2 regions of the Meiothermus ruber DSM 1279 genome follow, and region 2 is predicted to be linked to the other one. Evidence: riboswitches for the same ligand, from Rfam matches in the RefSeq annotation. Region 2 holds a riboswitch; the other holds the start of a gene.
What was found. A riboswitch is a leader RNA that binds a small molecule or an ion and turns the genes downstream of it on or off. The one in region 2 is predicted to bind S-adenosylmethionine.

Region 1: it holds a riboswitch for S-adenosylmethionine, as region 2 does, so the genes downstream of both, MRUB_RS08660 (O-acetylhomoserine aminocarboxypropyltransferase/cysteine synthase family protein) here and cysC (adenylyl-sulfate kinase) in region 2, are expected to answer to the same signal.

Annotation. Positions count from the first base shown of each region.
Region 1 covers NC_013946.1:1,757,604-1,765,076, forward strand. The annotation lists gene rpoB (DNA-directed RNA polymerase subunit beta) at 1-1,041, opposite strand, end outside; gene serS (serine--tRNA ligase) at 1,343-2,617, opposite strand; gene gatC (Asp-tRNA(Asn)/Glu-tRNA(Gln) amidotransferase subunit GatC) at 2,646-2,933, opposite strand; SAM riboswitch class I at 3,057-3,174, shown strand; gene MRUB_RS08660 (O-acetylhomoserine aminocarboxypropyltransferase/cysteine synthase family protein) at 3,422-4,714, shown strand; gene metX (homoserine O-acetyltransferase MetX) at 4,753-5,892, shown strand; gene gcvP (aminomethyl-transferring glycine dehydrogenase) at 6,126-7,473, opposite strand, start outside.
Region 2 covers NC_013946.1:836,453-843,925, forward strand. The annotation lists gene MRUB_RS04310 (NADPH-dependent assimilatory sulfite reductase hemoprotein subunit) at 1-1,111, opposite strand, end outside; gene cobA (uroporphyrinogen-III C-methyltransferase) at 1,095-1,835, opposite strand; gene MRUB_RS04320 (precorrin-2 dehydrogenase/sirohydrochlorin ferrochelatase family protein) at 1,832-2,509, opposite strand; gene MRUB_RS04325 (sulfite exporter TauE/SafE family protein) at 2,513-3,262, opposite strand; gene sat (sulfate adenylyltransferase) at 3,326-4,495, opposite strand; gene MRUB_RS04335 (phosphoadenylyl-sulfate reductase) at 4,506-5,171, opposite strand; gene cysC (adenylyl-sulfate kinase) at 5,168-5,809, opposite strand; SAM riboswitch class I at 5,813-5,933, opposite strand; gene MRUB_RS04345 (LapA family protein) at 6,071-6,382, shown strand; gene MRUB_RS04350 (single-stranded-DNA-specific exonuclease RecJ) at 6,482-7,473, shown strand, end outside.

The sequences.
Region 1 (7,473 bases), 920 kb from region 2:
CTGGTCGGCCAGCAGCTCGCCCACTGTGCGAATGCGGCGGTTGCCCAGGTGGTCGATGTCGTCGGCCTCGTAGCCGGGCTCCCCGCTTTGCAAGGCGAACAGGTACTTGAGCACCGGCAATAGGGCCTCGTCCTTGAACTCGCCGTTTTCAAAGCGAATTAGCATCCGCCCCGAAAGCTGAATACCCAGCTTCTGTTGGGCTTTATACTTTCCGGCTTCGCCCAGGTCATAGCGGCGCGGGTCAGACAAGAGCGAGTGCAGGTAGGTAATGGCCTTGTCGCGTTTGGGTGGGTCGCCGGGGCGCAGCTCGGTGAAAAGCTTGAGGAGGGCCTCATCCACCCCCATCTCGAGGGCCTTGGTTCCACGGAACTGGGCTTCCAGCAGGCCTGGTAGCAGGTCGGGGTAATCGGCCAGCTCCTTGCTGAGGGTCTCGGCGGTAAAGCCCAGCACCCGCAGCAGCAGGGCCAGGGGGAATTTCTTCTTGTTGACCTTCATCACCACCACCCCGGACTGCTCGAACTCGAGGTCAATCCAGGGGCCGCGCTTGGGCAGGGGAATCACCGAGGCAACGAACCTGCCCGGGCGCGTCTGGTCGGCGGTGAAGTACACCCCCGGCGAGCGGTGGATCTGCGAAACGATAACCCGGTCGGCCCCATTCACGATGAACGAGCCGTCCTGGGTCATGAGGGGCAGGTCGCCCAGAAAGACTTCATCTTCTTTGAGCAGACCGGTGTCCTTGTGCACCAGCAGCAGCTTTGCGTACAACGGCGCCTGGTAGGTGAGGTCTTTTTCCCGGCACTCGTCCTGGTCGAAGGGGGGTTCGCCCAGGCGGTACTCGAGAAAATCCAGCACCAGCCCCCGCCCCTTCTCACCCTCCTCGATCGGGAAGGTCTCCTTAAAGGCCGCTTGCAGGCCGATGTTTTCCCGCTTGGAGGGGGGTACGTTGGCCTGTAAGGCTTTGGTAAACGAATCAACCTGAATCTCGGTGAGGGGTGGAAGGGGAATGACTTCGTTAATCTTGCCGTACCGCTCTATCTTCATCAAAACACCTCTTAACCCATGGGCTCTGGCTGCACGCAGGCGGTGCAGCTACGGCTTGCTTGGGGTCGCTGGGGGTTTTCGTAAGCTAACAGGGTTCTTCCGCAGGCGAATACTCCCTGCGGCGGCTGGCTCTTACGCTGTTTGTGGGTCACACTCGAGGTGCAGGCCACAAAACACAAACGTTAGTGTAGCACAACTACACGTAAAGGCACAATACACGCACCCCACCATTCGGCTCTATAGCCAGGATTGTAACACAGCATGAGGTGTTTGAGGAGAACCGCCCCGCAGATTGACCTGCCTACAACGCCGAGGGCTCGAGCTTCTCCTTGCCGAAATAGGGCTGCACAGCCCTGGGAACATTCACGGTGCCATCCTCGTTCTGGTGGTTTTCCAGCAGCATCACTAAAATCCTGGGGGTGGCCAGGGCGGTGTTATTGAGCGTGTAGGCGTAGTGTATTTTGCCGCGCTCGTCGCGGTAACGCAGGCCGGCCCGCCGGGCCTGCCAGTCGAGCAAAGCCGAGCAGGAATGGGTCTCGCGGTAGCGGTTTTCACTGGGCACCCAGGTCTCGAGGTCTACCTGGCGGTATTTGCCCAGTCCCATATCCCCTGTGGATACCTCGATCACCCGGTAGGGCAGCTCGAGGGCCTGCAGAATGCCCTCGGAGATTGAAAGCATGGTCTCAAACCAGCGATTCGATTCGTCCAAATCGGCTTTACACAGCACGTACTGCTCCACCTTATTGAACTGGTGAACGCGCATCAGGCCCCGCACATCCCTTCCGGCGGAGCCGGCCTCGCTGCGAAAACAGGGCGAGAGCGCACAGTAGGTCTTAGGAAGTTCTGTCTCCGCGAGGATTTCCCCAGCGTGCAGGTAGTTCAGCAGCACCTCGGCGGTACCCGCCAGGTAGACCTCCCCCCCATCCACCGCGTAGACCTGGTCGCGGGCAGCAGGAAACTGTCCGTGGGCATAAAGCGCCTCCTCTTTGGTCAGGCTGGGCACGCTCATCGGCGTGAAGCCGGCCTGGATCATCCGGTCGAGGGCAAACCGCAGCAGGGCCTGCTCGTAGACCATCAGATCGCCCTTAAGGATGTAAGAACGTGAGCCGGAGACCTTAGCGGCACGCTCAAAATCACCCCAGCCGTTCTTTTCCATCAGGGCCACGTGATCCAGCGGTTCAAACAGGAAGGTGCGCGGATTGCCGTGCACCCGCGTCTCGACGTTAAAAGAGTCGTCCGGGCCCACCGGGGCGCCTTCCCAGGGAAGGGTGGGGGTCAGGTAGAGGAGCTGCTTGAGCTGGGCCTCGAGGGTGCGCAACTGGGGCTCGAGCTCGGCCAGCTGGCGGCCAATCTCTTTGCCCCGCTCGATCATGGCGGCCCGCTCTTCCGGCTTAGCCCTGGCCGCTGCCTTGGCGTTGGCGTTGCGTTCGGCCTGTATTTTTTCAATGGTGCGCTTGAGGGTCTGCACCTCCTGGTCGAGTTCGAGCAGTTTGTCGAGCTCGAGGGTAAGACCTTTTTTTTCTATGGCCTGACGAACGGCTTCGGGGTTCTCACGGATGAATTTGATGTCTAGCATAAAAAGTCCAAGGGTGCAAACGCATCGGCTATTCTATAACCCTGGGCACCTTAAATTGGCCCTCGTGCGCTTCTATAGCCACCGACAGGGCTTGTTCCTGTGCGAGCGAGGGGCGAACCTGATCGGCCCGCAGGCGGTTGGTGATCTCCACCGGCCGGGCCATCTCGGGCAGGCCCTCGGTGTTCAGCTCATTCAATTTTTCAAAAAAGCCCACGATCGAGCGCAGCTCGCCCTCGAGCCTGGCCTCTTCCTCCGGTGTAAGAGCAAGCCGCGAAAGCCTGCTCAGATGTTTCACCAGTTCCGGCGTAATCTCCATGCGTGCCATTCTAACGTCCACAAGGCTGGAGGGTACAGCTCGAGGGCTGGGCTTGACATCACAGGGTTGTCTATCTAGACTCACATCTATCCGCGCTGGGGCGCGGCCACAATCAATCAAGTTCTTTTATCCAGAGCGATGGAGGGATCGGCCCTGCGAAGTCGCAGCAACCCACAAAAAGCCTCTGCTCATCACCAGATGGCTTTTTGCAAGGTGCTAATTCCGGCCCGACTGCTGAACGTTGTAGGCACACGATGTTCAAGGCTAGGCATAGCCTGGCAGTTGGGAAAGATAAGAGAAGGGAGCGCACACAAAGTGGCGCAGCGGGATGTCGAAGCCGTACCCCCTTCCAGTCATAAAAGAACGTCTGGTAGGGGGTTTTGCTATAGCAAAACTCCTACCAAGATAGCGCCCCAAATCCCACGCGGATCATTTCCCATCGGAACAGGCGGCCCTGGCCGCCGTCCGCTGGGTGGTAGGAGAGCAGCATGTCGCAAAAACACCGTTTCGAGACCCTGCAACTACACGCCGGCTACAGCCCCGACCCCACCACTGGGGCCCGTCAGGTGCCCATCTACGCCACCACCTCGTATCAGTTCAAGGACGCCGACCACGCCGCCCGGCTCTTTGGGTTGCAGGAGTTCGGCAACATTTATACCCGCATCATGAACCCCACCACCGATGTGCTGGAGAAGCGCATCGCGGCCCTCGAGGGGGGGGTGGCGGCCCTGGCCACCAGCTCGGGCCATGCCGCGCAGTTCCTGGCTATCACCAACATCGCCCAGGCCGGCGATAACTTTGTGTCCACCCCCAACCTCTACGGGGGCAGCATCAACCAGTTCAAAGTGACGCTGCCCCGGCTTGGCATTGAAAGCCGTTTTACCGACAGCGCCGAGAGCGTGGACGATTTCATCCGCCTGACCGACGATAAAACCCGCTTCTGGTACCTGGAGTCGCTGGGCAACCCGGCCCTCAACATCCCCGACTTCGAGCTCATCGCCCAGGCCGCCCAGGAGCGGGGCATCGCCCTGATTGTGGACAACACCTTTGGGCACGGGGGCTATCTCTTCCGCCCCATCGAGTGGGGGGCCAACGTGGTAACCCACTCCGGTACCAAGTGGATTGGGGGGCACGGTGCGGCCATCGCTGGCCTGATTGTGGACGGCGGCAACTTCAACTGGGACAACGGGCGCTACCCCCTGATTACCCAGCCCCAGCCCGGCTACCACGGCCTCGAGCTGCACAAGGCCCTGGGCAACCTGGCCTTCATCATCAAGGCCCGCGTGGACGGCCTGCGCGACCAGGGGCAGTGCCTGGGGCCTTTCGAGGCTTTCTTGCTGCTCCTGGGCCTCGAGACCCTCTCGCTGCGCTCGGAGCGGCACGTGCAGAACACCCTGGCCCTGGCCCACTGGCTGCGTGAGCAGGACGAGGTGGCCTGGGTCAACTACCCCGGCCTGGACGACCACCCCAGTTATGCCAAGGCCCAGAAGTACTTCAAGGGCAGGCCGGGATCGGTGCTTACCTTCGGCCTCAAGGGTGGATACGAGGCCGCCAAGAGCTTCATCAACCGGCTCGAGCTGGTCTCCCACCTGGCCAATGTGGGCGATACCCGCACCCTGGCCATCCACCCCGCCTCCACCACCCACTCCCAGCTATCGCCGGAGGAGCAGGTTCGCGCGGGGGTCAACCCCGAGTTGGTGCGAATTAGCGTGGGGCTGGAGGCCATCGAAGACATCCAAGCCGACCTCAAGCAGGCCCTGCGCTCGAGGGTGGGCGTCTAACCGCCCTGGCGCTTTGCGGTGTAGCGAGGGCGAATAAAATGAGCGATCTGCTTATTCAAGAGGCCTGGGGCGACCATGAAGCCCTGCTGATTAAACCGCCCAAAAGCCGGGGCCGGGTACCACCGCCGGTGCCGGCCCAGGCCCTGGTGGCCGGCGGCTTTCGCCTCGAGTACGGCGGTGTGCTGCCCGAGCTGCGCATGCGCTACGAGACCTACGGCCAGCTCAACTTCGAGCGCAGCAACGCGGTGCTGGTCTTCCACGCCTGGACGGGCTCGGCGCACCTGGCCGGTACCTACACCCAGGAAACCCTGCGCAGCCTGCCCAAATTGGACCAGGCCTTCGGGCCGGATGGCTGGTGGGATGAGCTGGCCGGGCCGGGCCGCATGCTGGATACCGAGAAGTACTTTGTCATCTGCGCCAACCACATCGGCAGTTGCTACGGCTCGACCGGCCCGCTCTCGCAGAATCCCGAGACCGGGCGCCCGTATGGCCCGGAGTTTCCCAAGCTCACCGTGCGCGACCTGGCTCGAGCCCAGGCCAAACTACTGGACTTCCTGGGCATCGAAAAGGTGACCCTGCTGGGCGGCAGCCTGGGGGGCATGGTGGCGCTGGAGTTCGCCCTGCTCTATCCAGACCGTGTGAACAAACTGGTAGTGTTGGCCGCACCGCCGGTGCACAGCCCCTGGGCCCGGGCCTTCAACCGGCTTTCGCGCGAGGCGGTGCTGGCCGACCCCGGCTACCAGGGCGGCTATTACACCGAGCAACCCCTGGGGCTCCAGCTCGGCCGGGCCATTGCCATGCTCTCCTTTCGCTCCCCCGACTCCTTCCGCCTGCGCTGGCAGCAGCACCCCGAGCGGGGGGAAAGCTATGTGCTTTACCAGGGTGAAAAATTTGCCAAGCGCTTCGATGCCAACGCCTACCTCACCCTCTCAGAGGCCATGGACACCCACGATGTGGGGCGCGGGCGCGGGGGCCTCGAGGCAGCGCTGCGCCAGCTAAGGCGCATCCCCAGCCTGTTTGTTGGGATCAACACAGATGTGCTCTATACCGCCCAGGAAGTTCGCGAGATGGCTGCTCTGAGCGGTGGCATCTACCGTGAAATTCACAGCCCGCACGGACACGATGCCTTTCTAATCGAAACCGACCAGGTCGAGCGCATTCTGGGCGACTTCCTGTAGCACCGCGTTTTCCGGCCTCACGCCAGCCCACAAGGAATACGCTTCATACCTGTACCACCGGACGCAGGCAAAGGTAAAGATCGGTGGTATCGTTTGGCCTTGTCAGAGTGAGCGATACCACCAAAACACGCATCAAAGATCACTGGTCGGGGCAACCCACCCCAAGCAATAGCGGATTGTTCGGGCCTGCCCTAGCCAGCGTAAAAACCCCGTGCTGGAGATTGCCGGGCTACTCAGGACGCGTATTCCTCCACCGGCGGACAGGAACAAACGATGTTGCGATCGCCGTAGACATTATCCACCCGGTTCACCGGGCTCCAGTACTTATCCATGGCCGACTGACCGGCAGGGAAGCAGCCCTGGGCCCGGGTGTATTTGCGGTTCCAGTTCTCATCGGCCAGATCCAGCACGGTGTGGGGGGCGTGGCGCAGGGGGCTTTCCTCGGCGGTGAGTTCGCCCCGCTCGATCTGGGCGATTTCCTGGCGGATGGCGATCATGGCGTTGATAAAGCGATCGAGTTCGTGCTTCGACTCCGACTCGGTCGGCTCGACCATCAGGGTTCCGGCCACCGGAAAGCTCATGGTGGGGGCATGAAAGCCAAAGTCAATCAGGCGCTTGGCAATGTCTTCGGCGGTGATGTCGCAGCGGGCCTTGAAGGCCCGGGGGTCGAGGATGCACTCGTGGGCCACCCGGCCTTTTTCGTTTTTGTAGAGCACCGGAAAGTAGGGCTCGAGCCGGCTGGCAATGTAGTTGGCGTTCAGGATGGCCACCTCGGTGGCCCGCTTGAGCCCCTCGCTGCCCATCATCCAGATGTAGGCGAACGATATGGGCAGAATTGAGGCGGAGCCGTAGGGGGCCGCCGCCACCGGCCCCACCGGAGCCGTCCCACCGTCGAGCACGGGGTGCCCCGGCAGGAAAGGGGCCAGGTGGGCCTTGACCGCGATGGGGCCCATCCCCGGCCCGCCCCCACCGTGAGGAATGGCGAAGGTCTTGTGCAGGTTGAGGTGCGAAACATCGGCCCCGTAGTGGCCAGGTTTGGCCAGCCCCACCTGGGCGTTGAGGTTGGCCCCGTCCAGGTAGACCTGCCCTCCGTAGCGGTGCACGATTTCGCACAGCTCGCGTATCTTCTCCTCAAACACCCCGTGGGTAGAGGGGTAGGTAACCATCACCGCCGCCAGTCTGTCGGCGTGCTGCTTTGCTTTGGCCTCGAGGTCGTTCAGATCCACGTAGCCCTGCGCATCGCAGGCCACCACCACCACCTCCATCCCGGCCATATGGGCCGAGGCCGGGTTGGTGCCGTGGGCCGAGGAAGGAATCAAACAGACGTTGCGGTGCCCCTCACCCCTCGAGCGGTGGTAGGCCCGGATAGCCAGCAGCCCGGCATACTCGCCCTGGGCCCCGGAGTTGGGCTGGAGCGATACCGCGTCGTAGCCGGTGATTTCACACAGCCAGCGGCTCAGGGTTTCGAAGAGCTCGTGGTAGCCCTGGGCCTGCTCGGCGGGTGCAAAGGGGTGCAAATTGGCGAACTCGGGCCAGCTAATGGGAATCATCTCGGCCGCGGCGTTGAGCTTCATGGTGCAG
Region 2 (7,473 bases):
TGACCACCTCGCGGATGGCCACGCGAAGGTGGTCTTTAACCCGCCCGTTTTCCACAAAAAGTCCGAAGAAGAGCTGCCCATTGCCCTGCTCGTGCCAGCCCAGGTGGTCGTCGGCGCACTGCCAGGTAAGGGGTTGGGCCTCGGGTAGGCTGTAGCCCACATAGTGTTCAACCTCGGTTTTAAAGCGTTCCAGGCCCCAGGCCTCCACCAGGTATTTCATTCGGGCCAGTTTGCGCTCATCGCGCCGGCCATGATCGCGCTGAACCCGGACAATGGCCTCCACCACCTCAAATAGCTGCTCGGGTTTGATGGTGGTGAGGGGTTTTGCCAGTACCGGATGTGTATCCTTGGCTCCGTGGCTCTGTCCCAGCCCGCCGCCCACTAGGAGGGTAAACCCTTTTAGCTCATCCTTTTCCAGCCAGGGCACTATGCCGATATCCTGGGTATAGACGTCCACGCAATTGTCGCCAGGGAAAGCAAAAGCAATCTTAAACTTGCGCGGGAGATAGGCCTGGCCGTACAGGGGTTCGACTTCTTCTAAGCTGGCGGCTTTTTCGCCATCCAGCCAGATTTCGTAGTAGGCGCGGCTCCTGGGCTTGAGTCGGTCGGACAGGGCTTTGGCATACTGCGATATCTCGGCTCTTTGACGATCGGAAAAGGGAGCGGGGCAGGCCACCACATTGCGCACCACATCCCCACAGGCCGATAGGCTGGTCAGGAGATGCTGATTAAGCACTTGAATCAGGGGTTTCAGCCCCCCTTTGCGCACCCCGTGAAACTGAATGGCCTGGCGGGTGGTGATGCGTAAAGTGGCGTTTCCGAGCTGGTCTGCCAGACGGTCTAGGGCTAGATACTGCTCGGGTTGCAGCACACCGCCGGGGATGGCTACCCGGATCATAAAAGAGTAATCGGGCCCCAGACCCTGGGCTTTGCGGGCCTTGCGCACATCGCGGTCGTCTTGCTGATAGATGCCATGAAACTTGAGAATCTGGTAGCCTTCTTCGCTGAAATGGTCGCTGGGGTTGTTGAGCTCGAGATCCACCGGCCCGCGCAGGTTGCGACTGGCCAGCTTGATGCTTTCTACCTTGGAGACTTTAGACTGCGACGACATACTCCTCCTTTGTTTTGCGCAGCTTTTGCTGAACCCCTACCACGGATCCCTGTATCCAGACCGCAGGGGCCTGCACTTCCACGCGTCCCTGGGCGATGGCCTGCAGATCTGTGAGCAAAAGGCGTTCGCTGGGGGTGGTTCCGTTTTCGATGAACGCAGCCGGTTCTCGAGGTGGTCGTCCAGCCTGGAGGAGGGCTCGAGCCAGCTCTACGCGCCGCTCGACGCCCATGAGGATGACCAGGGTATCTACCTGCGCGTAAGCGGCCAGGTTGGGCACGGCCCCTTCTTGCATCTGCCCGGAGATGACCGCAAAGCCGCTGGCCAGGCCCCGCATGGTAAGGGGGATGCCCCATAGCCCCGGCAAAGCCACCGCAGAACTGAGGCCGGGCACCAGCTCGACCGGAAGGCCTGCCTGGGCTAGATGGAGCCATTCTTCGGCCCCACGCCCAAAAACCATGGGATCCCCCCCTTTGAGCCGCACGACCTTGCGTCCGGCCCGCGCGTGGGACAGGAGCAGGTGCAAAATCTGTTGTTGCTTATCCTGCTCACCCTTGGTTTTGCCCACATAGATGCGCTGGGCCCGGGGGTTGACCAAGGCCAGCACCTCCGGGCTTACCAGGCGGTCGTAGAGAACCACCTCCGCTTCCTGCAACACCCGTGCGGCGCGCAGGGTCAGGAGATCGGCGCTGCCGGGCCCTGCCCCCACCAGATAAACCGGGCTCATACCACCTCCTGCCAGGGGGCGGCGTGCCCATCTGGGGAGGGGGAGGTTGGACTGTACAGCGATTGTAAGAGAACCGCTCGAGCCCGCTCCCGCTCGCCCAGGAAAACCAAATCCAGTGCCTCACTGTCAATCATGCGATACCAGGCGGCTTTACGGGCCTCAAAACTATGGGGGTAGGCCTCTTTGACCAGGGGGCGGAAAGAGCGCAGCAGCTCTAAGTACTCGGCATACTCGGGGCCATACTCGGCGGCCAGGCGCTCCCTGATGCGCACAGCCAGTGCGGGTGCAACGCCGCTGGTAGAGACGGCCAGCACCAGATCGCCCTGGCGGTGTACCGAGGGCAGGATGAAGTCGCAGTGGGCGGGGTCGTCGACCGCGTTGAGCCAGACGCCGCGCTCCCTTGCCTCCTGGGCGATGATTGAATTGAGGCTGGGGTCTACCGGATGGGAAAAGCACAGCGTGAAGCCGGCCAGATCCCCGTAGGTGTAGCTGCGCTGCTGCCACTCGAGCAGCCCTTGATGGAGGGCCTGGGCTAGCTCGGGGTGGTACAGGGGAGAGACCAGCCGAACCCAGGCCCCCTGTTCCAGGAGTTTTTGCACCTTGCTGGCAGTCTCCAGGCCACCCCCGATGAAGAGCACTTTTTTGCCTTGCAGATTGAGCATTACTGGATACACATCTCACCTCGCCAGGGCGGGTATGCCTCGTAGAATCAGGTGTGAACCGATCAGCATAAGCCAGAGCAAAAGCCCTATGCGGAAAGGCCGCTGGTTGACCCGCTGGCCCAGCCAGGCCCCCAGCAAGGAGCCGATCCAACCGCCGCAGGCCAGCTTGGTTAGCAGTAGCCAGTCGGTCTGACCCAGCGCTGCGTGCAGCCCACCGGCCAAAGCAGATAGCCCAAGGCCAAACCAGAGATCTGTACCCACTATTTCCCTGGGGGCCAGGCGGGTTCCGCTCATCAGCAGTAAAGTGCCCAGAGCCCCGGCCCCTGCCGAGGAAAAACCCACCTCCAGACCAATGAAGGCGGCGACGACCACAATCCACTGGGGGGCTAGGGGTCGGGGAGATAGCTTTCTAAGGGTGATCGCCAGGTTGATGACCGCTACCGACAAAATAATCAGACCTATGCCGGCCAGCACCGCCTCTTTATGCACCTTGAAGGAGTGTAGCAGCAGGCTGCCGGCTACAGCGGCCGGAATACCGCCAGCTAACAACAGGCGCAGGGCTTGCCAATTAACCCCTTGCTTTTGCCAGTAAACCCACCCAGCGGGAATCTTTGCCAGCATAGAGAAAAGCAGGGCTGTGCCAACAGCGACTTCGGGTGGAACCCCCAGCGCCAGGATCAGCAGCGGGGTGGTGAGGGTGCCCCCGCCGACCCCAGTCAGGCCGATGCACAGGGCGATGATGAAGCCTATGACAACCTCGAGCATCCAACTTACCTCCAGCCTGGTAGCTGCCCGGATACCTGAGAAGCCGGGTGTCTCCTCAGAGCCCTAGCGACGTTCTAAGGCCTCGGCCTGATAGGCGGAACGCAACACCGCGGCCACCTCAGGTCGGGTGAACTCGGCGGGTAAAGGCGCCCCTGCGCGTAGCAGCTCGCGCACGCGGGTGCCGGAGAGCACCAGGTGGTGTTTGCTGTCGTGGGGGCAGGTGCGGGGCGTGACGATGGCGTGGCAGGCCTGGCAGTAGAAAGAATGCTCAAACTTGACTATTTGTATGCCGATTTCCTCGGGCTCGAAGGCCGAGAAAATTTCCTGGGCTTCATACGGGCCGTAGTACTGGCCGACGCCCGCATGGTCGCGGCCCACAATGAAATGGGTACAGCCGTAGTTTTTCCGGCTGATGGCGTGTAAAACGGCTTCACGGGGCCCCGCGTAACGCATGGCGGCAGGATAGACCCCCAGCAGAACCCGCTCTTTGGGGTAGTAATGTTCCAGGAGCACCTTATAAGCCTGCATGCGCACAGAAGCCGGGATGTCGTCGGACTTGGTGGCGCCGACCAGGGGGTTGAGGAACAGCCCGTCGAGCTGCTCCAGGGCTACTTTGTGCAGGTATTCGTGGGCCCGGTGGATGGGGTTGCGGGTTTGAAAAGCGACCACCGTTTTCCAGCCCCGTTGCGCAAAAATTTGCCGGGTCTCCCGGGGGGTGTGGTGGTGCTCGGGAAACGGCCCCCGATCCAGGTGTAACAAATACACGCCCCCGGCCAGGTACACCTCGCCTCGAGCCAGCAGGGCGGCCACCCCGGGGTGGGCGGGGTCGGCGGTGCGGTAGATCGCCAGGGCCTCCTGTCTTTTGTCGGGTTGATACCGCTCTTCTACCTCGAGCAAGCCTACCGTTCTCCCATGCCAGACCAGGCGCACACGCTGGCGGTACAGGGCGGCTTGCGAGCGCGAGACTGCCAGGGTGATGGGAATGCTCCAGGGCAGGCCGTTGGACAGCCGCATTTCCTCCAGCACGCGTTGGTAATCGGCCTCCCCCATGAACCCTTGCAGGGGCGAGTAGACCCCGGTGGCGATCAGCTCGAGGTCAGCGTAGCCCTGTGCGTCCAGCTCGAGGGCTGGGAGGTGCTCGTATTCTCGAGGGTCGGCCTGCAGTATGCGCTCAACCAGCGTTCCGCCGTGTGGTGATGGTAAGTTTACAACATTTGTAAGTTTTTCAGCCATAAAAAAACTCCTACAAGGCTTGTTCACCCTGCCACAGGCCGCACTCGGTTTTGCCCCGGCCTGACCAGCGACCAGCCCGGGCCTCCTCACCGGGGCGCACGGCGCGGGTGCAGGGCCAGCAGCCGATGCTGAGAAACCCCGACCAGTACAGAGGGTTAACGAAAAGTTGGTGCTTTTGAGCAAAGGCCTCGAGCTGGGCGCGATGCCAGTAGGCCAGCGGATTGATGCGCAACCGCTGGCCGGGCTCGAGAAAATCCAGCCCTTGGCGGGTGGAGGCCTGATCCCGGCTGCGGGCGTTTAGCAGCGCCGAAGGATTCTTTTGTGAGAGATAGGCGCGTAGGGGGGCTACTTTGCGCGCGTTGCAGCAGCCGTCGGGGTCGCTGCGGAAGCGCTCCTGTCCCCAGGGGTCGGGCGGGAGCCCAGCGCTGAGGGTTACAAAGCGCATCTGCGTATAACGGGCCGACAGACGGTCGCGGGTCTCGAGGGTCTCCGGGAAATGATAGCCGGTGTCTACAAACACCACCTCACCGGTATAGCCGGCCTGTGCGGCCAGCTCGAGCAGCACCACCCCATTGAGGTTGAAGGCGCTGGTGATGATAAGGTCGGGGTAATGCTCCAGGGCCCACTGGATGACCTCGAGGGGCGGGGTTTGGGGGTTCCAGTGTTCAGGGATCACCGTTTGGGTACCTCCTCAACGCCAAAAGGGGCCAGGGCCGCCAGCAGGCGGCTGAGGCACTCCTGCAGGCTCATCTGATCGGTGCGCAGGTGCAGGTCGGGGTTCAAAGGGGGCTCGTACGGGTCTGAAATTCCGGTAAAGTGCGGTATTTCACCGCGCAGGGCCCGGGCGTACAGGCCCTTCACGTCCCTTTGAATCAGCACCTTCAGGGGGGCGTCCACGTAGACCTCGAGCTTTCTGGGGGCTTCGGCCAGCACGGCTTCACGGGTGGAACGGTAGGGGCTGATGGCGCTTACCAGCACCAGAACCCCATGTTTAGCCAGCAGGTTGGCCACATAGCCGATGCGGCGGATGTTGGTGTCGCGGTCTTCCCGGCTAAAACCCAGGCCTTTCGATAAGTGCTCCCGCACCGCATCGCCATCGAGATGCTCCACCGGGTATCCGGCTTCGTACAGGAGCACCTCGAGGGCCCGGGCCAGGGTGGTTTTACCGGCGCCGGAAAGACCGGTGAACCAGATTACAACCCCTGGCGAAAGGGATGGTTGGCGGCGCTGCCCTTTGGATATCTTGCTGCTGGCTGGAGCGGAATAACCTGTGTGGATTGAGGAGATGGTGCTCGACTTTTCCAAGATATTCAAACCCCCTTATCTTTCCCGGCGCAGAGGCCGGGCCGGAATTGGCACCTTGCCTTTGGCAGGTTGCCGCAGCTTCATCGGGCCGTTCCCGTCGGGCAGTTGCCCTGTCCGCTGCTCTGGATAAGGCCTAGAGCCTTGATACCAGGCACGGCCGCCTGGTGAAGGGTAGGCTAGCATAAGTTACAACTTTTGTAAACTAACCGAGCGATGGTCTGCGCAAGCCTGGGCGCTTTTCTCACTCAGAACTGCGGTAGACTTCTAAGTATGAAAGTTCTGAGTGCGCTGGCCTTCGCGGTGGTGCTGGGGGTAGCCGCGGTGGCCTGGGTTCTGTATGCGCTGCAGCCTGGGTTGATGATCGGCACGCCCTGGGGCCTGGTTCACCTGAGCCTGTTGTGGGTGGGGGCTTTTGGGCTGGGTCTGGTGGTGATGGGCCTATACGTCTTGACCGGCTGGATAAGGGCCCAGGCCGTCTTGCGCCAGCGCAACCTGGAATTGCGCCAGGCCAGGGGTGAGCTCGAGGCCCTCAAAAAACAACACCCCGAAGAAACCCCGGTCATCCCGGATCGGACAGCTTGAGTAGAAGCAGCCAGCAAGCCCCCCCGATGGGAAGAGACAGAGGCCCATCCTGCCTGTAACCTGGGGGCGCCGGGTGGATCGGGTGTGGTGGAGATCTGGATGAAGTGGAGACTCCGTGAATGGCCCCATGTGGCCGAACTTCGACCATTAATTGAGCAACTGGGTATACCCCCGCTGGCGGCGGCGGTCTTCTGGAACCGGGGGTTTCGGCGAAAAGAAGACCTCGAGCCCCCCCTGGTATGCCTTCCCATCGATGGCCTCAAGCAGGCGGCTTTGCGCATCATTGAAGCTTTGGAAAAACGCGAGCGCATCCGGGTTCACGGCGATTACGACGCCGACGGCTTGACCGGCACGGCGCTGCTGCTGAACGGTTTGGAGAGGCTGGGCGCCGAGATCCATGCCTTTATCCCCCACCGCCTGGAGGAGGGCTACGGGGTGCTGATGGATCGGGTGCCGGAGCACCTCGAGGCCTGCGACCTGTTCATCACGGTAGACTGCGGTATCACCAACCATGCCGAGCTGCGCGCGCTGGTCGAGAATGGGGTCTCGGTGCTGGTCACCGATCACCATTCGCCGGGCGCTGCGCCGCCGCCGGGCCTGGTGGTGCACCCGGCCCTCTCGCCCGGGCTGCAAGGCCAGGCGCACCCCACCGGTTCGGGGGTGGCCTTCTTGCTGCTGTGGCAGGTGTACGAACTGCTGGGCCGGGATCCACCCTTAGAGTACGCCGACCTGGCCGCAATTGGTACGGTGGCCGACGTGGCCCCTTTGCAGGGCTTTAATCGGGCCCTGGTTCAGGAGGGGTTGCGCCGCCTGCGCGACTCCGCCAACCTGGGCCTCAAAGTACTGGCAGCGGAACACTGCCAGGAATTCAGCGCCAGCGAGATTGCCTTTCGCATCGCGCCCCGCATTAATGCGGCCTCGAGGCTGGGGCAGGCCGGGATCGCCCTGGAACTCCTCACCACTCAGGATGTTTTGCAAGCCGGTGTCCTGGCGGAGCGCCTAACCCAGCTCAATGTGCAGCGGCAGCGCATCGAAGAGGCCATGCTGGAACGCATCTGGCCCACCCTTGACCCCACCCATCCGGCGTTGGT